Regions from separate parts of the Alteromonas pelagimontana genome, predicted to be linked through region 1. Evidence: predicted binding sites of a transcription regulator. Region 1 holds the regulator's gene; the other holds the start of a gene.
What was found. The regulator sigma-54, encoded in region 1, starts transcription at its own class of promoters, with help from an activator protein. The targets are predictions, from matches to a motif close to GTTGGCACGNNNNTNGNNT.
Positions count from the first base shown of each region.

Region 1 (16,120 bases):
ACGAGCCTTCTCCGGCAGCAATTGAAGAGGAAATTGGTGATGCGCTGTTTGCCTTGGTAAATCTTGCCCGGCACAGCGGCGTAGATGCCGATACCGCCTTGCGAAACGCCAGTCACAAGTTTCGGCGGCGTTTTAACGGAGTTGAAAAAATGGCTGTCGCGAGTGCAAAGGGATTGCAGGATTTATCCTTAGAAGATATGGAAAAACTCTGGCAAGCTGTAAAAATGTCAGCAGATGATTAGACCTGTTGGCCTTTGCTGTCCGTTTTTCTTCTAAATAAACCTGCTTGATCACGGTGCGAGCTAGAAGCCTCTTCACGGCAAAACGCCTGGGCTTTCTTAAAAGAACCACAGGCCCTGCTAGACATATTAATCAAGAAGTTCTGCCACTACCGCGTCGGGGTCTTCTAACCAATCTGAATGAGGAAGCTCATAAGATAAGTGAGGGTTGATGATTTTAAAGGTAACTCTTTTCGGATCAGCTACTAATTTCAGCGCCTGTGCATGGTTTTTGTGCTGGTTAAATAATTTTTCTAACTCACCATTTGTCACTAATCTTGCCAGTCCGGTCTTCACGCGTTTTACCAGCTCTGGTTTATGTGGTGAGACAAAAAAGTACTCGTAATTCGGATAACTTAAGATATGGTACTTTTCCAGTGTTACCTGCTTATTGTTATGGAGTTCCAAATCATTGAAGACTTCAATAACGTTGCGGGGGAAATAATCGACCATATCCTTTTCCACCGCGATAAACATAGCAGTAGACCACCTGCTCCAGTCTGCCGCGGTGACTGTGAAGCCATTGGCGCTTAATACATCCAGATCCGGCCAGCCAATCCCTTGAACAGCCGTTTTTCGCTTTAGTTCCTGAAGGGTTAAGGTAGAAGGAAAATTTTTCTGCTTATCGGCTTTTATTATCAACACTCGCTTGCCTGCTAAGCCTTTTATCAGAGGAAAGCGCACCGGAATGAGATGTTTCTCGCGCTCGTCACTGGTGACGCACCACATAACGTCAGCTTCGCCGTTAAGCAACGTAAGTATTTGCCGCGCCTGAGTCATAGGCTGAGGATGAACCACTGCTTCTGCCGCACCAAAATCAGCAGTGGCGCCAAGCACTGCGTGTAACACTGCCGCCTGATAAGAGCCATAATACTCGTTATCGAATCCCTGCGTGTAAACTATCTTTTGAGTATCTGCTTGAGACTGCGCGGCGAAAACCAGCCAACCAAACAATAAATAAAGTAAATGGCGCATCAGTTTGTCGTTGTTATTCTCTCTTCTTTAACTTAATCCATTTTCTGAACATTACCAGCAGAGTTTTTTGTTTTTGGGGGTTCGCTTTTTATTCAAATACTGTATAATTCGCGCCCTGCCCAGTTACGCCCACCTTTGGGAAGGTGGATGAATCAATCAGCTCGAAGGGGCTTTAGCATTGATTTTTAACTTGATTTCCAATGGTTGGGAGTCAGTAACGACGATATTTTTCGGGTGAAATATAAATGAAAACTTTTGTTGCAAAGCCAGAAACGGTAAAACGCGACTGGTATGTGGTTGATGCCACAGACAAAACCTTAGGCCGTTTGGCTTCTGAAATTGCTATGCGTTTACGCGGTAAGCATAAGCCAGAGTACACGCCTCACGTAGATACTGGTGATTACATTATTGTAGTTAACGCAGAAAAAGTGACGGTAACCGGCAATAAGGCAAAGGGTAAAATGTATTACTCGCATTCTGGTTATCCAGGCGGTTTGAAAGAAACAAACTTTGAAAAGCTGATTGCTCATAAGCCAGAAATGGTTCTTGAGAAAGCAGTAAAAGGAATGTTGCCAAGAGGTCCTTTAGGCCGTGCAATGTTCCGTAAATTGAAAGTTTATGCTGGTGCAGAACATTCGCATGCAGCACAGCAACCACAAGTTTTGGACATCTAAGGGGCAACTGACATGGCAGATACTCAATATTACGGCACTGGCCGCCGCAAAAGTTCTACTGCTCGTGTGTTCCTGCGTCCAGGCTCAGGTAACATCACAGTAAATTCACGTGCTCTTGACGAGTACTTCGGCCGTGAAACCGAGTGCATGGTTGTTCGTCAGCCACTTGAACTGGTAGAAATGGGCGAAAAATTCGATTTGTACATTACCGTGCGCGGTGGTGGTTCAAACGGTCAAGCTGGTGCAATTCGCCACGGTATTACTCGTGCTCTTATGGAGTATGACGAAGCTCTTCGTCCTGCACTGCGCAAAGCTGGGTTTGTTACCCGTGACGCGCGTCGTGTTGAACGTAAGAAAGTGGGTCTACACAAAGCTCGTAAGCGTCCTCAGTTCTCAAAACGTTAATTGTTACGCTTTACGCAAGAGCCCGGCAATGCCGGGCTTTTTTATATATATTTTTTTTCCTGCCTTTTGTCGGATTTAGAAAAAGCTTTGGCTATACTTGCTATTCGATTTACCAATTCAGCCTGCCCAGAAGAATAATGTCATTGAAGAGAAGCAAGGCAACGATGCAAATTATGGCAGCACGTGAAAATGCTTTTACATTTTAATTACGATCTTCTCCATTTTTTGTCTAATTATCACTGCGGACTGATCTCATTACGCTCGTTTTTTTATTCTCATCCAAATACTCTGCAAATCACATTGAAATATCAGCTAAAAATCAATAGCCTCAGTGAAATAGCATGGCGTACCAATGGAAAATTTATAGCGTTTGTTGAATACTTTTCACACAAAACCTTAAAAATAGAAAAAAGAGAATCAATTTTTAAAGTTTATTAATAAAAATTAAAGCAAAGTTTCTATGGTAGTTAGCTAAAATATCGCTTTAATGCCAGTAAAACCTTGTAACAATCAGGGGTTTTCACTTATCATTCTGCGTTGAAAAATTTATAAATTATCGTGAAACGCAAAGGCATTAGAGTGCTTCAACGCGTCACTCATGACAAGTCGATATGGATACCTGACTCTGACCAAACTTGATATGGTCAGGTGCCATAACTATCCGAACCTGGAGAAATGTGGATGAGCAATGTATCTATAGATGCAAAAGAGTCTGCACATAATGATAACCAGCCAGAAAACAACACACGTCGCAGATTTTTGACTGTTGCTACATGTGTCGTTGGTGGAGTGGGTGTTGTTGGTGCGGCAGTACCTTTTGTTGCGTCCTGGAATCCTAGCGCTAAAGCCAAGGCCGCAGGTGCTGATATCGAAGTCGATATCAGCCAAATTGAACCAGGCCAGCTTATACGAGTCATGTGGCGTAGTAAGCCGGTATGGATCGTTCGCCGTCCGCCAGCCATGCTAGATGAACTGGCGAAACATGAAGATAAGCTGAAGGATCCGAATTCGGAAGCGGAACAACAGCCTACTTTTGCCAAAAATCGTTATCGCTCTTTAAAAGAGGAATATCTGATCCTGGTCGGCATCTGTACTCACTTAGGATGCTCGCCACAGTACAAAAAAGAAGGAGCCTTTGAGGAAGCCGTAGAAGGCGTACCTGATGGTTTCTTTTGTCCTTGTCACGGTTCAAAATTCGATATGGCTGGCCGCGTATTTGAAAGTGTGCCAGCGCCACTGAATTTAGTTGTGCCGCCTTATCAATATGTTGATGACACGACCGTAATCATCGGCTCCGAAGCGGAGGTGGCGTAATATGAAAGGTTTTTTAACCTGGGTTGAAGAGCGCATCCCGATGATGCGAGTAGCAAATATGCATGCTATTCAGTATCCCGCGCCGTTCAACATGAACTTTTGGTACGTATTTGGCTTTTTGGCCACTATCGTATTAGTTAATCAGATCCTTACTGGTATCTGGTTAACGATGAACTTTGTACCTAACGCAGAAGGTGCGTTCAGGTCAGTTGAATTTATCATGCGGGAAATTGACTACGGTTGGATTATTCGCTACATGCACAGTACTGGTGCTTCAGCGTTTTTCATCGTGGTTTATTTACACATGTTCCGTGGCATGATTTACGGGTCTTATCAGAAACCCCGAGAGTTGCTATGGGTATTCGGCATGTTTATCTATTTGGCGCTGATGGCTGAGGCTTTCATGGGATATGTACTTCCCTGGGGTCAGATGTCGTACTGGGGAGCCCAGGTAATTGTATCGCTGTTTAGTGCAATTCCTGTTATTGGTCCAGACCTCGTCATCTGGATTCAAGGTGATTATGTTATTTCCGGAGCCACGTTAAACCGGTTCTTTGCCTTGCACGTTATTGCTCTACCTCTGGTTATAGTGATTCTTGTTTTCCTACATATTATTGCTCTGCATGAGGTTGGCTCTAATAATCCTGATGGAATTAACATCAAGTACAAGAAAGGCTCGCTGAAAGAAGATGAAAAAACTCAGCACATAATTCACGAGTATTATACTGACAAATATGACATCGTTGACGACGTAGTGCCGTTCTTCCCCCATATCGTCCTTAAAGATATGGTGGCATTCTGTGTCTTCCTGTTTATCTTTTGCTATATCATGTTCTTCGCACCGGAAATGAGCGGAAAATTCCTGGAGCATCCAAACTTTGAAATTGCAAACCCGCTGAAAACTCCTGAGCATATATTTCCTGTTTGGTACTTCACGCCGTTCTACGCAATTCTTAAAGCCGTACCTGACAAACTGATGGGTGTGCTTGCAATGTTTGGCGCAATTGCTGCCCTGTTTGCCTTACCATGGGTCGATAGGGGACGGGTTAAATCCTGGCGTTACCGTAGTGGTTTGCATAAAGTAAATCTGATTGTTTTTGCTATTGTATTTATCTTCTTGGGTTACCTTGGCGGTACGCCACAGGAAAACTGGAAAATTATCGCGTCGCAAATTGCTACGGTGATGTATTTCGGTTTCTTTGTTGCGCTGTTCCTGTACAGCAGAAATGAAAGGACTAAACCTGTACCGGCGAGGATCCCTAGATGAAAAAATTGATGTGCTTTTTTGCTTTCTTTTTGCCAGGTGTTGTTTTAGCCGCTACCGGGCATGAGGTTCACCTTGATGAAGCGCCTATCGATTTAACCGATAAAGCTTCGTTACAGCGCGGCGCTAAGACATTTATGAATTACTGCTCTGGTTGTCATTCAATGAAATATCAGCGTTATCAGCGCACCTTCTCTGATTTGGGTATTTCGGATGAATTAGGGGAAGAATATCTGCAGTTTACGGGTGATAAAGTCACAGATTATATCACCCGAGCCATGCCTGAAACGGCGGCAGCTGGTTGGTTTGGAGCTGCGCCGCCGGATTTGACGTTGGTAGCCCGCGTTCGCGGTGTAGATTGGCTATATACCTATCTGCGTACTTTTTACGTAGATCCTGAACGTCCTTTTGGGGTAAACAACAAAGTTTTCCCTGAAGTCGGTATGCCGCACGTGCTGCAACCTCTGCAGGGAACGCCAGTTGAGACCTTTGAAGAGGTGATGGTCGATGGTGAAATGGTAAAACGGTACGCAGGGATCAAATCGGCTGGTGACGGAGCTCTATCTCCAGAGGAATATGATCAACTGGTTGGCGACTTAGTAAACTTCCTGAAGTACACCGGCGAGCCTTTCCGTCTGCAGTCTGAAAAGATTGGGAAATGGGCACTGGTATTTATTATTGTGCTGTTTGTGTTTGTTTACTTGCTGAAAAAAGATTACTGGCGAGAAATACACTAAAGCCAGTAGATTTATGTATAATATGGGAAGGGGCGTCTTGCCCCTTTTTTAGCATCTTGCGTATTACCTATTATGGGCAGGGTAATGCAAACTCTCTCGACGGAGGAAATTGAATGGCCGTAGCCGCGAATAAACGCTCTATTATGACGTTGTTCTCAGATACCATTGATATTTATAGTCATCAGGTACGTATAGTATTGGCTGAAAAAGGAGTGGGTGTAGAAATCAGTTATACCGATCCCAATAATCTGCCAGAGGATCTGATTGATTTAAATCCCTACGGTACAGTCCCAACCCTAGTTGATCGTGAATTGGTGTTGTATAAATCTCACATCATTATGGAATATCTTGATGAACGGTTCCCGCATCCACCATTGATGCCTGTTTATCCCGTGTCACGAGGTCAAAGCCGCCTAATGATGCATCGCGTTGAAAGCGATTGGTATTCGTTAGCCGCGCAAATTTTCCGGGGTGAAGGGGATGTTGAAACTGCTCGAAACGAATTGCGTGAAGCTTTGCTTTCTCTTGCGCCTGTCTTCGCTGAAATGCCATACTTTATGAGTGAAGAGTTTAGCTTAGTTGACTGCTATTTAGCGCCTCTGTTATGGCGTTTACCGGCTCTGAACATTGAGTTAACCGGTGCAGGCAGTAAAGAAGTAAACGGCTATATGACGCGGATATTCTCTCGTAGCTCATTTAAAGCGTCACTTACGGATCAAGAACGCGAAATTCATAATCCATTATGAGCAAAATGACGTCAAACCAGCCTTACTTGTTAAGAGCGTTCTTTGACTGGATAGTGGATAATCAGTTAACGCCTTATATTGTTGTTGACGCAACAAACGAGCTAGCTAATGTACCACAAGAGTTTGTCAAAGACGGGCAGATAGTGCTTAATGTTTCACCTGCAGCTTGTGTTAACTTTGCGTTGGATCTTGAGTCGCTGTCTTTTCAGGCGCGTTTCGGTGGGCAACCGAGAGTGATAAGTATGCCTTGCCAAGCAGTCCTGGCTATCTACGCCAGGGAAAACGGCGCGGGCACTGTCTTCGCGGTGGAGGACGAAATGATTCCTGATCCTAATCCTCAGGAGCCGAAAACCCGACCTTCTGGTGATACTAAAGATGGCGATGCGGAAAGTGCGCCGGTACCTCCTAAAAAAGGTAAGCCTACTTTAAAAGTAATTAAATAAAAATTTATAATAATAAATCCGGCCTAGCCGGATTTATTATTTATAACGCTATTTCTCTAAACAAGCTTCTGCCTTTCATTACTCTTCTTGTTCTACACTCAAGCTCCGGATGATGCCACTTTTAGCCGAGGATTCCTTACCCTCGTAGTCTCTGAAACAATAGAGCATTTCGTTTGTAGCGCCACCTTTTCAATCCCTTTTTTGATCGCATACAAAAAGAAGAAGGCGGTATAAGCGCAAAATATTTCGCTTTGGGCAAACGTATGAATCAGGGTGTCGTCAGACTAAACAAGAAACAGCGTTGCAGTACCTAAAAACGCAAAGATACCGACAACATCGGTAATGGTCGTAAGAATAACGCTACCGGCCAGAGCAGGATCGATCTTCAGCCGTTTCATCACAAGAGGCAAGGTTGCACCCGATAACGCCGCTGCAATCATGTTAATCAGCATCGCAAACGCAATCACTACGCCTAACATGAAATCGCTTTTCCAGACGGCGATTACGGTAGCAATGAGCACCGCCCATAGCATGCCGTTAAGAAATCCCACTGCTAATTCTTTGCTTATCAGCCAGCGGGCGTTGCTCATGTTTACATGTCCTAATGCCATGCCGCGGATCACCAGCGTCAAGGTTTGATTGCCGGCTACGCCACCCATGCTTGGTACAATGGTGTTCAATATTGCCAATACCGCCAGTTGACTTAATGTTGCCTCAAATAAGTCACTTACCGCAGCAGCGAGCAGCGCGGTAACCAGGTTTACTGCTAACCACACCGACCGGCGTTTGGTACTTTGCCACACTGGAGCAAAGGTATCCTCTTCATCATCCAGACCGGCCATACTCATCATGGAATGCTCAGCATCCTCACGAATAATATCTACCACATCATCAATGGTGATGCGCCCAACTAAGCGATTTTTTTCATCGACTACGGGCGCAGACAGCCAATTGTACCGTTCAAACAGACTGGCAACCTCACCATCTGGCATATTGACAGGAATGGCTTCAGCGTCATCATCCATGATTTCCGAAATTTTATCTTCAGGATCAGCCGTTAACATTCGCGTGACTGGAACAATACCAATAAGATTATCAGTGCGATTTACCACATAAAAAGTATCGGTATTTTCCGGCAGATTGCCTTTCAAGCGAACATAACGTAACACCACATCTACCGTCACATCGGGGCGCAACGTAATGGTATCGGTGTTCATAACAAAACCGGCGGTTTCTTCGCCGTAGGAAAGCGCTTGTTCGGCCCGCGCTCTGTCTTGCGTACCCATTGTTTGCAGTATGCCCTGCAACACTTCATCGGGAAGACTGCTGAGAGTTTCAGCAAGATCATCGGTGTCCATTTCTTCCAGGGCATCGACCACTTTTTCTGGCATCATCTTAGTGATAATGCCGTTCCTCACATCTTCTGAAAGCTCTTCCAGTACATCCCCGTGAAAATCGGCATCTAGCAGTTCCCAGAGCTCATCACGGGTGCGGGTGGGGCTGGACTCAAGAATAAGCGCTACGTCACTGGAAGCCAGCTCATGAAGCAATTTACGCACAGACACAAAACGACCGTCTGCCAAGGCGGCATTCAGTTGTCTTAGCTGACTTTGGGCGTATTTTGTTTCAAGGGCTTCGGCCATAGCAGACCTTCAAAAAACGGGAAAAATTAACGACTTATAGGTTACATCAGCACCCACCAAGTGTCATGAAATTTGTGCGATTTATCCAATGGCAACGAGTGAAACGCTCGAGCGCTAACGGTGCAGTAAAGCGAGGCAGATCAGGTTAGCATTTAGCGAGTAAAAGTCGGGCTACAATGGCGTGTTGTGAAGAAGAAACTCGGCTAACTTAGCATTGAATTCACGCATGAAATCTTTGGTGACTGCGCGCTTGCTGAACATAAAATGCACATCTTGAACATTAATTGGGGTCTCGCTTATTATAAGGTTTTTAACATTAAGTAACTTAGCATTTGCTTTCAGCACCTGCCGGTCATCCACGATCAGTTCTACGCGATTTTGATTCACCAGGTTCAGACGTCTGTTAACACTTTCAACGTGCACAATCTGTTTTGGATAGGCTTTAATGACATTGTCGGCAAACCATTCGCCATACCAGCCGCTTTTATTTATCGCGACCATATGCCCTTCGTCAAGCAACATAAGCAGGCTCTTGTCTGCATAGGCGGATTGGTGTTTTTTCAGGTAAGCAAAAGTAATTGTTTCTTTGCGATAAGGCAGCGAAAAAGTATTGTTTCTGCTTCTAACTGAATTTTTCGCTGCGCCGAGAACGACTTCAATATCGCCCTGCTCAATTTTCCTTCCCATTCGCCGCTCAGGAAAGGTGGAGGCGCGAAGTTGATACCCCATCTCGTTCAGCAAATTTTTAAGGATGGTATAATCGGAGCCTCTTACTTTGCGCTCACTGTCATAGTAAACATAGGGATACCAGTTATTCGTCGCTGTCAGCTCTATCACCTTGTCCTGCGCCGCCAGCAGGGAAGGGGAAAAGACGGATAAAATGAATAGCCACACAATACGATGATTCGCGAAGCCTTTGTAGGCGTTTATAACTTCCATTATGATGCGCAATCAAGACCTCTCTACGAAATTAGCAGGAGAAGTTTTTCAGTAAGGAATAGAGAAGAAGACTTTACGGGCGTAATACTGCTTTAGCAAAACAAGCGCTATTCTGCTTCATTGAATTTACCAGCGATAAGCGCTTCAATCGCCTGCATCGCAGCCTCAGCATCCGGCCCATTGCTGATAACGGTAACTAGTTCGCCTTGATGACTTTCCATCATCATCAGCCCCAGTACGCTATTCGCATTGGCCTCTTTATCGCCCTTTATCAGGGTGACTTCAGCATCAAATTGGTTTGCCAGTTGAACTAACTGAGTCGCTGCTCTTGCATGAAGTCCAAGCTTATTCACTATAGTAAGAGATTTTTCTATTCGCATTATTTGTTTAACTCACGATGACGGATCTGAACATCAGGATGAATATCACTGAAATTCTTGGCAAGCGTTTGCGCTACGAAAACAGAACGATGTTGACCACCAGTGCAACCAATAGCAATAGTGACATAGCTACGATTATTGCGCTCTAAATGAGGCAGCCAGGTGGTGAGTAGATTCTGTATTTGCCAGATAAACTTGGTAACAATGGGCAGTGAGCCAAGGAACACTTCAACTGGCGAATCCAATCCATTCAGATGCTTTAAATCAGGCTCCCAATGTGGATTGGGCAGGAATCGCGCGTCAAATACATAATCGGCATCTTTAGGTATACCGTGCTTAAACCCAAAAGATTCAAATACCAATACCAATCTGGAGCTTTTCTTCCCCAGGATGCGTTCTCGAATGAGTTCTGCTAATTGATGAATAGATAAGGAATCTGTATCAATATATAAATCCGCTCGCTCCGCAATGGGAGCAAGTAAACCCGCTTCGGTTTTAATCGCTTCAGACAAGGATTTGTTTAGCTTTGCCAACGGGTGTAAACGACGAGTTTCGCTGAACCGCTTAACCAGAATATCATCGCTGGCGTCGATATAAACTATGGTCATATTCCAAGACGCCGGCAGATAATCAAGAATTTCTACCAGTTCAGCGGGATCTTTGGGCAGATTTCGAACATCAATGCTAACTGCAACCTGATCGTATTCTTCTGCAACAGTATGGGTAAGGGCGGGAAGCAGATTAACCGGAATATTATCGACGCAGTAGTACCCTAAATCTTCCAGCGCGCGCAGGGCGACAGATTTTCCTGACCCGGAACGCCCACTGATAATAATAAGCTTCAATGCCCATCTCCCTGTAAACGTAGTGACGGCTTATTTCAAGGCCGTCACTATATCATCGCTTGTGGTGGCTTTCCGAATTGCTTTAACTGTGTCTCTGTCACTAAGTTTAGAGGCAACCGTAGCTAATGTTTGTAGGTGTCCTTCAGTTTGTTCTTCTGGTACCAGTAATGCAAAGAAAATATCTACCGGTTTATTATCAATAGCATCAAAATCGATAGCGGGTTCAGTGGTAACGACAATGGCAACCACGCGATCCAGGCCCGGCAACCTGGCATGCGGTAACGCAATACCGTTTCCGATTCCAGTACTTCCCATACGCTCTCGAGAAAGCAACCCAGTGAGAACCGCAGCCTCTTCTACCTGAGGATTATTTTTGGCCGCTATACCACTGATGATTTCCAGGATGCGTTTTTTGCTATTGCAATGGACCGCACATTCAGTGCGGTCCATGCTGATTAGAGTTTGAATATCCATGACGGGCATTAGTGCTTTTTCAACTTTTCCTTGTGCTTGATAACTTGCCTGTCAAGCTTATCTACCATACCGTCAATTGCCGCATACATATCTAAGTTTTCCGCAGATGCAAACACCTCAGCACCGCTGAGATGCATGGAGGCTTCAGCTTTTTGGTTAAGTTTTTCTACGTTAAGTATTACATGAACATTAGATATGTGATCGAAATGACGCTCTAACTTGCTGAACTTTGTTTCGACATAATTACGCAAAGAATCAGTGATCTCGACATGATGACCAGTAAGGTTGATTTGCATATTTCGTCTTCCTTATTTTGAGCCGCCTTATCAGATAAGGCTTTTACGTTGGTTAGACGGTGGGATCGATAACGACTCCCGATATTTTGCTATTGTTCGCCGAGCAACTTTTATACCCTGTTCGGCCAACAATTGAGCAATCTTGCTGTCGCTTAGCGGCTTACTCGGTTTTTCTGCTGCCACCAGCTTTTTAATTAATGCGCGAATAGCGGTAGATGAGCACTCGCCGCCAGAATCTGTCGCCACATGGCTGGAGAAGAAGTACTTCAGCTCAAAAATCCCACGGGGCGTGTGCATGTATTTCTGGGTGGTTACCCGCGAAATAGTAGATTCATGCATGTCTACCATCTCTGCGACATCATTTAGCACCATAGGTTTCATCATTTCAGGGCCATGTTCAAAAAAGCCCATTTGCTGCTGAACAATACAGTTAGCCACTTTCAGCAATGTATCATTGCGGGATTCTAAGCTTTTTATGAACCATTTCGCCTCTTGCATATGAGAGCGAATGAACTGTGAGTCACTGCTGTTTCTCGAACGACGACTCATAGCGGCATACTGCTGATTCACACTTAGCTTTGGCAGGCTGTCAGGATTAAGCTCAACTGCCCAACGGCCGTTTTTCTTGGTAACCGACACATCCGGTATTACGTATTCCGGTTCTTTGGTTATTAAGGCGCTGCCGGGGCGAGGATTCAGCGTTTGCAACAAGCGCATGGCCTCGCGCAACTGATCTTCTTTAAGCTTCGATTTGCGCATCAACGTACGATAATCTTTGCTGCTCAACAAATCAGCATATTCATCGATGATCATTTTGGCTTCTTCCAGCCAGGGCGTATCAGGGGAGAACTGCTTTAACTGCACCATCAGGCATTCCCGCGGATTACGGGACCCAGAACCAAGAGGGTCGAACATTTGAATCCGCTTAAGTACACATTCAACTTCGTCTTCTTCGATAGGATCTTCCATATCTTCGTCGTTTACACTTTGTAGAATGTCTTCAACGGTGACAGTTAAATATCCCGATTCGTCTATGGAATCAATAATGGCCATAGCAATTGCACGATCGGTATCAGAAAAATGTGTCAGACGCATCTGCCACAAGAGATGATCCTGAATGTTATCTGTGGTCTCACCCTGAAAAACCTGTTCATCGTCGCCACCACTACCACCAGAAGAGGAAGACGCTGCGGGGGCAGAAGACGCGGAATAATATTCATCCCAGGTACTATCAATAGGAAGCTCGTCAGGCAGGTCGTTTTTCTCTAACGCTTCGCCGGTATCCATATTGTCCGACGGCGTACTTGCCGTTTCATTAAAGTCGTCATTGTCGAGATTGTTTTTCTCACCGACATCATCGTTCCCTTCATCCACCTCCAATAGGGGATTGGAATCCAGAGCTTCCTGAATTTCCTGTTGAAGATCCAGCGTCGACAATTGCAGCAGTTTAATTGCCTGCTGCAATTGGGGCGTCATAGTTAACTGTTGACTAAATTTTAGCTGTAAAGATGGTTTCATCTACGTCTTAATTTCAATGCTCGTGTACGCTTGCATCCGTTAATAAACAATAAGATATGCAGGTTCTTCATATCTTTACTATAGCCTGAATTGTTCACCAAGGTATACATCCCGTACTTTTTGATTACTTAATACCTGTTCAGCACTACCTTGAGCGATCAACTCGCCGTGACTTACAATGTAGGCTTCTTCACAGACGTCCAGGGTTTCACGTACGTTATGGTCTGTGATTAGGATCCCTATTCCACGGTCACGCAAATGTTGGATGATCTTCTTTATATCATTAACCGAAATCGGGTCAACTCCGGCGAAGGGCTCATCGAGTAAAATAAATTGAGGGTTGGCAGCCAGCGCGCGTGCAATTTCGACTCGGCGCCGTTCACCGCCTGACAAACTCATACCCGTACTATTACGTATATGGTTGATATTAAATTCATCAAGTAGCGCGTCGGCTTCTTCTTCCTGTTGTACAGAGGATAAGCCTTTCCGCGTCTGCAGGATAGCCATAATATTTTCATGCACTGTCAGTTTTCGGAAAATAGAGGCTTCCTGCGGCAAATATCCTATGCCTTTTCTGGCCCGTTCGTGCATGGGTTGATGGGTTAACTCGTTATCATCGATAAAGATTTTACCTTTATCTAATGATACGAGCCCTACTATCATGTAAAAGGTGGTGGTTTTTCCGGCACCGTTAGGGCCCAATAATCCGACAATCTGCCCGGTGGATACAGAAAGGCTGACATCTCGTACTACCTGACGGGATTTATAGGATTTCGCCAGATGACTGACGGACAAGGTGGCCATTACTTCTGTGATTCCTCTGATTCTGGGTTCTCTTGTGGTTTTTCCGATTGGTTTTCACCTTCACTTTTTTTCGGGCTGTTCACTGCGTCTGGCCGAAAAACCGTGGTAACACGACCAGGGCTTGATTCATTTCCACCGGTGGCAGACAACTGCTCTTTCGCCATATCGTAGGTAATGGTATCGCCTTTTACTACGCTATCGTTTTGTTGGATCTCAGCATTTCCAGTCAAAGATATAGTACGTTTCGCTACCTCATAACGGATTTCATTGCCGCTGGCTTTCACCTTCGTGCCATCATCCATAATTTGCTGGTAACGTGCAGGTGTACCGCGTGCAATAAAAACCTCTCGCCCTTCACCTTCAGAAGCAATTACCTCTACCTCGTCCGCATTAATAACCAAGGTTCCCTGAGAAATACGTACGTTGTCCTTAAACACTGAGGTTTTATTTTTCCCGTCAATAAATTGTGATTTGGAATCGACTTTGATGGGTTTGCCGAAATCCTTAACATCCGCTAAGGCTGAAGTCGCCACCAGAAGCGAAGCAAAAATACTAGCGGTCAGGAGAGTAAATAGTTTGTACATGATCGATTAACTCATATTTGCGGGTTTGGAGATTGGCTTTAAACCCATTGCTGTTAATAACGTATTCTACACCATGAATTTCCACCGGTTGATCGGAAGCCATGGTTTTTGCTTCAAGATTTATTTTAATAAAGTCGGTCGTAATGGTTTGTACAAAGTCTTCCTGACTTAAGCTTTTAATAATTACATCAGATTCCAACTGAATTAAATTGTTGTTATACAAAGTGCCTTCATTGGCCGTGACCTGCCAGGGTGGAGCGTTTTCTTCGACATACACGGTATATTCGGGCTCCTCAAAGAGCACAAATCCCAATAGATCGTAGTGCTCCATGGATTTTGCGAACACCTGATGGTTAAGCTTACCGTTTTCATCATATAAGGTGGTGGTGAGATTTTTAGCCAGATAAGCAGGGCGTAAGGCATCTAGACCTTTACTTCGTTGCGTCTCATCGGGTTCAGCCAGCCACACGGGCAGGTACATAAGCAATGCCATTACAAATAGCGCGGCAATGCTGATGCCGAGTCGGCTCATATACTCGCTCCGTGGATGCTATTTAGCTTTCCATGAGCCTGCAGAATTACGTCACACACTTCGCGCACAGCACCATAGCCGCCGGGCTTTGTGGTTATCCAGTTTGCTTCTCTTGTAATTGCTGGATGAGCGTCTTTAACGGCAATTTTGGTGTCGGCAAATTCGTAAAGACCTAAATCTGGCATGTCATCACCCATTGCAGCTACTTGCGTAGGAACTAAGGCTAAATCTTTACACAGTTTTGCCATTGCAGTGGCTTTATCTTCTTGTCCCTGAATAACATATTTTACTGACAATGTTCGCATACGGCGTTCGACAATTGCCGACTCACGGCCGGTGATAACGGCAACCTCTACGCCGCTTTTTACCAGTGCCTTAATACCGTATCCGTCGCGAGTATGAAAAGCTTTAAGTTCCTCGCCGTCATTGCCTAAATAAATTCTGCCGTCTGAAAAAACGCCGTCTATGTCGCAGACCAAAAGTTTAAGCGCCTTGAGCTTTTCGAAACGTTCATCTGAAATTACACCATAAAAGGTGACTTCCGGTGCCATTTATAACACTCCTGCTTTAAGCAACATGTGCATATTGAAAGCCCCAATGGGGATGTGATTATCGTCGACTACCATTAACGCACTGATTTTATACATTTCCATTAAATTTAACGCTTCGACAGCCAGTTCTTCCTCGCCGATGGTTTTTCCGCCCCGAGTCATTATTTGCGCCACACAAGTCGCATGAATATCCACCTTGGCATCCAGAATACGGCGTAAATCACCATCTGTAAAAATTCCTTGCATGACTTGATGGTCGTCGACTATCGCCGTCATACCTAATCCTTTGCGGGAAATCTCAAGCAGCGCATCAGACACTGTGGCCGTGGTTTTCACAATTGGCAGTTCCGGACCAGTCAACATGATATCGCTGACTTTTAACAGCAACTTGCGGCCCAAGCTGCCCCCTGGGTGGGATAACGCAAAATCATCAGACGTGAAGCCTCTGGCATCAAGCAGGGCAATAGCCAATGCATCGCCTAACACCAGTGTGACGGTAGTACTGGAAGTAGGAGCCAGCCCGAGAGAGCAGGCTTCTTCTGCCACACTAATATCCAGAACAACATCGGCATATCGGCCAAGCGTGCTGGTTTTGCTGTTCGTCATCGCAATAACGGGCACATTCAGTCGCTTCAGTACTGGCAACAGATTAATAAGTTCGACAGTTTCACCGGAATTGGAAATCGCCAGCAGCACATCATTTTCGCTGAGCATTCCC
Region 1 covers NZ_CP052766.1:1,171,384-1,187,503, reverse strand. Annotated here, with positions in the region: gene mazG (nucleoside triphosphate pyrophosphohydrolase) at 1-242, shown strand, start outside; gene CA267_RS05455 (type 2 periplasmic-binding domain-containing protein) at 369-1,253, opposite strand; gene rplM (50S ribosomal protein L13) at 1,499-1,927, shown strand; gene rpsI (30S ribosomal protein S9) at 1,940-2,332, shown strand; gene petA (ubiquinol-cytochrome c reductase iron-sulfur subunit) at 3,014-3,646, shown strand; gene CA267_RS05435 (cytochrome b) at 3,648-4,913, shown strand; gene CA267_RS05430 (cytochrome c1) at 4,910-5,647, shown strand; gene sspA (stringent starvation protein SspA) at 5,761-6,393, shown strand; gene CA267_RS05420 (ClpXP protease specificity-enhancing factor) at 6,390-6,836, shown strand; gene mgtE (magnesium transporter) at 7,121-8,479, opposite strand; gene CA267_RS05410 (substrate-binding periplasmic protein) at 8,651-9,418, opposite strand; gene CA267_RS05405 (HPr family phosphocarrier protein) at 9,526-9,798, opposite strand; gene rapZ (RNase adapter RapZ) at 9,798-10,643, opposite strand; gene ptsN (PTS IIA-like nitrogen regulatory protein PtsN) at 10,674-11,117, opposite strand; gene hpf (ribosome hibernation promoting factor) at 11,126-11,413, opposite strand; gene CA267_RS05385 (RNA polymerase factor sigma-54) at 11,444-12,931, opposite strand; gene lptB (LPS export ABC transporter ATP-binding protein) at 13,010-13,735, opposite strand; gene lptA (lipopolysaccharide transport periplasmic protein LptA) at 13,735-14,319, opposite strand; gene lptC (LPS export ABC transporter periplasmic protein LptC) at 14,288-14,851, opposite strand; gene kdsC (3-deoxy-manno-octulosonate-8-phosphatase KdsC) at 14,848-15,402, opposite strand; gene CA267_RS05360 (KpsF/GutQ family sugar-phosphate isomerase) at 15,403-16,120, opposite strand, start outside.

Region 2 (4,845 bases), 1.7 Mb from region 1:
ACAGCAGAAAGTAACGAGGCGAGTAGTGCAAGTAACCGGGCTTTTGGTCATACCGGCTTGGCGATAGTATTTACTACAACAATTATTACCATCGGCTTCTCAATATTTGGGCTTTCAAACTTTTTACCCAGTGTATATTTTGGCTTGCTCACCGCTACGGCAATGATATTTGCTTTAATTACCGACCTTACGTTACTGCCGGCGCTATTAAACTGGTTAGTTGCCAGGCCCAATAAGCCGCAGCAAAGTTCCAGAGAGAGCAATTAAGCTCTCTTGTCGGGAAGATAAAATTGAGCGAGTACAAAGCAAAGATTGCCGAAAAAGAGCATTTAAAATGATTGATTGACTTCGAAAGAAGAATTTAAAGTCATTGATGAAGTGTTAGATAACCCTATGACTGTTTCCGTGAAATGCTGCCAGATAAAGGCTAGTGTTCCTCAATTTGTTAAACAGCCTGCCTCTGCGGTTGTGCTTAAGGTACCGCTATTTACGCGAGAATAGCCAGCTGAAAGCCTGGGGCAGGGCACCGTGTTCATTGATCGCCGTAATTTAACCTCAATGGTTTTCGCTAACGAGCAGGGTGAACGTAAAACCTGAACCGTGAGTTAAGAGGCTTGTACTTTCCTGAAAATAAGTATAAATTTTGGGGTTGGAAACGGAGTTCTGTATTAAAGGAAAGCGCGTGGGAGCATCTAAAACGAGTAAATTAAAAGATAGATATTATTTCTTCACAAGCCATTCCTCTTCTGCCAAAGTTTGGTTGGCGTTTTTCATCTGTTGTACTATATCTTTATTCCTCGCGTATTCCCTGCTGACCATCTTTGATAGACGTCCTGACATTTCAGAGGAACAAGAATCGTCGTTATTGAAAGTAGATATTGCTGATTATACGGTTCAGCTTAGCCCCGAGGAATAAACTCTCTCTTTCTTTAGTCTCATCGCGCGGCTGACCCTTTTTCACGATTGGCCATCATTCTAATCGGCAAGGCTGTGCTCACTCAGCGCAAAAAAGCCGCGCCCGAAAAGAGATAAATGGTTTCCTCTGTTTCTGAGCTGATCAGACATCAGTGTGGATCAGTATAATGTTTGCAGCAAATTGGAAAAGCGGTTTGGCAAGTTATATTGTTTATCTGGGGTTTACTCTAGTTCGTTTTGAACTGGAACATGCGGTCATAAAAAAACCAGGTAAAAACCTGGTTTTTTTATCGTATTTCAATTAGCAATCCTGGTCTTTTGTGTCCATGCCTTCTTTAGCATCTTCACAAGCGTCTTCCACAGCGTTACCCGTATCAGTTACCACGTCGTCTAACTCTTCACCTGCATCCTCCGCAGGGCCCTGATCACAGGCGCTAAGAGACAGAGCGAACCCAGCAACCATCAAAGTTTTTAAAAATGCTTTATATGTCATCATATTCCTTTCTCCTTTATCCTAATTAATCTTAAACTCTAGGTGATTTACCGCGTAACGCATTTGCAATAAGCGAAATGACCAATAGCGCGACAAATACGAAGAATAAAAACTGAGCAATACCTGTAGCTGCACCGGCAATGCCACCGAAACCAAAAACTGCTGCAATAATGGCGATAATAAAGAATGTAATAGCCCAACCTAACATAAGTAAATCCTCTTATTGCTTCCGTAAATTCACAATAAGATATGCGCGAACTGTGCCAAATCTGCAAGCATTTGATTTTAATCCTTAAATAATAATTTTTCACGAAAGGTAGTGAGTTTTATTATTCACTATTACAAGAAGAATGCACTTTTTACACGATGCTAACAAGGTGGGACGCCTAAGTTAATCCTCATCTTCTCCTCTATATATCGAGGGCAAGAGCATGAATGAACAAACATTCAGCAGTCTTAAGTAATAAACAAAATTTATCATCGAAACGCCGTAAAACCCTTCCTGATGGCTCTGCTGGAGCATGGATGCTTAAGCAGTTCGACTAAAAAATCTTCACTTATCGCGAAAAATCATTCACGATCTCTCCCTGTCCATATCCCTGACGATCTTGATATAATCTTGCCATCCAACATCAAGGACCTTCCATGTCAAAAAATCATTCCGCCTTTATTGGGCTAATGCAGCGGGCAAAAAACGTAAAGCGTTGGCCATTAATGGCGCAGTTTCAGGATGAAATTCTTTCCACCCATATTTATGAAGCTGCTGTCGTCGCACATATGTTGGGAGCCATTGCCGCGGACGTATTTGAAGAGGATATTGATCCTGATCGGGTAGCATCTATGGCACTTTTTCATGAAGGGAGTGAGATAGCGGGAATGAGTGATATTCCTAGTCCGGTTAAATACCACGACCCTGAAACGACAACCGCAATAAAAAAACTGGAGCGCCGATTCGAGGCAATGCTGATTAAAACGCTTCCTGAAAAGCTGCAGGCTCGTTATCAGCCTCTTATTGAGCAGGACAAAGAAGATGCCCACGTACGCTTGGCGAAAGCTGCAGATGTCCTTTGTGCATATTTAAAATGTGATTACGAGCTGTCTAAATCGAACGGAGAATTTTCTAACGCCAAGCAGGAAATGGAAATTCAGCTTGGAAAGTATCGTGAGCTTCACCCGTGCGTTGACTATTTCTGTCAGGTATTTTTAGAAGATGCAAAAGGGACGTTAGATGAACAAACACGGGATTTGGACTGGGTAGAAAGAGCGAATACCCTTCATCTTTCGGAATAACTGTGAGCTTAAGTTTAACCCTACCCATGACGCCTTTCGCCATGGGTAATTTTCCTGAGGTCTACGCCGTAGCATCCTGTAAAGATTTCATTTCATCGTGACATTGCTGCATACGAACTCGGACCCGGCGAAGCTCAGTGGCGCAGTTGGCGGGCTGGTTTTCTTCCAGTGCGTCGTCAATGGCTTCGAGAACTTTGTCTTCAACTTCTTCAAGCTGGTCTACATAAGTGTGGTCTTTATTCGAACTCAGGGCGCCCAGAAGATTCGTATACATGTTGCGTACATCAACAGTCCAGTCAGAATCGGTTTCTGCATCACCTTGTTCAGAAACCGCGTAGGGCTGAAGGGCGGCTATGGCTTCCTGCTTTTCGGTAATCATTCTGGTGAACATCGCTTTCAAATTTTGCTGGGACACTTTTTCGATCCCGTCCTGATAAAATTCTATCCCACCATTCATTACTTTGATTATGTCAGTTACTTTGTCAACCTGGGGTGTTTGATTACTCATAGGAAATCTCCACATACAAAAGAAAAGAAAAAACGCCAGCCAATCTCGCAGACTTCGGTTGAATACAATGCACACTACGTTCCATAGTAAGACCGGTAATGAGTTTGTAATGTTGAACAACCTTGCTGATTAATAACAGTTTTTTGAAAACGTAAAAAGAGAGTCTGGTGTGGCGCGGGATATTGGAATAAGAACCAGTAAAATTTACCTTCTCGTTGTAAGAAGAGAAGGCTCTGGTGCGGCAAAGCTATAGAAACGGTTTGGCTGACAACACAGGAAGACACTCAGCTGCAGGCTCTTAATATTGTCGCTGTTCTTATTTAAGCAGGAAAGATCGCTAGAGGGAATGGGTAAATTTCTTCAGTGCAATGGGATTCGCCTCCTCGTTATGTGTATCAGGATGATGTTCAACAAGAAAGTTTCTTATGCTTGGGGTAGTTCTGTGAAAACTATGTTAAGCAGCTTGCTACCAGTAATTCGCTTTGTTGTGTGCTCACCCAGCGCGAGAATTTTTCAAATTTTGACAAGCCAAAATCGTGAAGGTTTAGGGGGCTAAATCAAGCAAGATGTCCACTGACGACTGAGAAAGATGTTACTGCCACTACTCCTTTTGATAGAAGTATCACGGGCTCATTGGATGAATGAAATGGCCGCATTAGGAAAATCGGCGTAACTGAGGTGAGTGAAGCCGGTTGGCCACGTAACCAATTATCTCTCGTTGATAAACAGTTTCAACGTCTTAGCGGCTAATCTGGCTTAGTTGACAAAATTTCATCGACTGCAAACGCATTGTTACCAGTGGAAACCTTATTTGCGCCCATTCTCACCATTACAGAATAATAAATATCATTCATAGGCTTCGTTTCTACGCTCATTTCGGTACCTGTGTTTAGCGGCTGTACAATTTCACTACAACCGGACATTGTACACTGCTCATCTTTCATCACCGGCGGTTTCGGCTCATTTCTTGAACGAGTGACTGTTTTACCAATCGTCCCTTTCTTTTCAACATCGGTTTTTACAATCGCTACCCAGCTATAGCCTCTCTCTTTCGCCAATTCAGCTGAACGATAAAGTGTATATTCCTGCACTTTGTCAGCCGGAGTTTCATCTGTAGCTTTAAACATTACCCGATATTCATTATCACTTAACTGGACACTGGAGTATCCATAACCGTTAAATGTCTTAGCTGACTGATATGGGGTAGGAGCTACGCTGGGTAACGAAGAACATGCCGCCACCATCAGTATTCCGGACATTAACACTGTTAATGTACATTTGGGTATTCGAGCTGTTGAAGGTAGCAATTTCATGATCTGTCCTTAGGTAAGAAATTTAAACATCGCGGTTCTTGCGAACGTGAGCAGCGCCATTCGCTTTCCCGAAGAGGGTTGGCTTGATGTTAACCCTTTAAATACTCCACTACAGAAGAAGCCTAATAAGACTGAAGGTGACGCGATAAACAATCTTGTTCGGATTTTAAGTCTGGCCACTGCATAGTCACTTCGTCTTTGCGAAATTGAGTAATGTTGATGGGCGTGATGAACAGCGTTTATTTCCTTGTTAAGGAACATTGCCATAATTTCTCCTTAATGTACATCTTCCTCAACGCCAGCCTTTCCTATAAAAGCGCGAACGA
Region 2 covers NZ_CP052766.1:3,828,779-3,833,623, forward strand. Annotated here, with positions in the region: gene CA267_RS16865 (efflux RND transporter permease subunit) at 1-267, shown strand, start outside; gene CA267_RS16870 (hypothetical protein) at 1,217-1,411, opposite strand; gene CA267_RS16875 (DUF1328 domain-containing protein) at 1,440-1,616, opposite strand; gene yfbR (5'-deoxynucleotidase) at 2,054-2,698, shown strand; gene CA267_RS16885 (ferritin-like domain-containing protein) at 2,760-3,206, opposite strand; gene CA267_RS16890 (CC0125/CC1285 family lipoprotein) at 3,953-4,519, opposite strand; gene CA267_RS16895 (hypothetical protein) at 4,529-4,786, opposite strand; gene CA267_RS16900 (hypothetical protein) at 4,796-4,845, opposite strand, start outside.
Region 2: a site for sigma-54 is predicted at 3,274-3,292, ahead of CA267_RS16885 (ferritin-like domain-containing protein). Genes of this name have one in related genera too.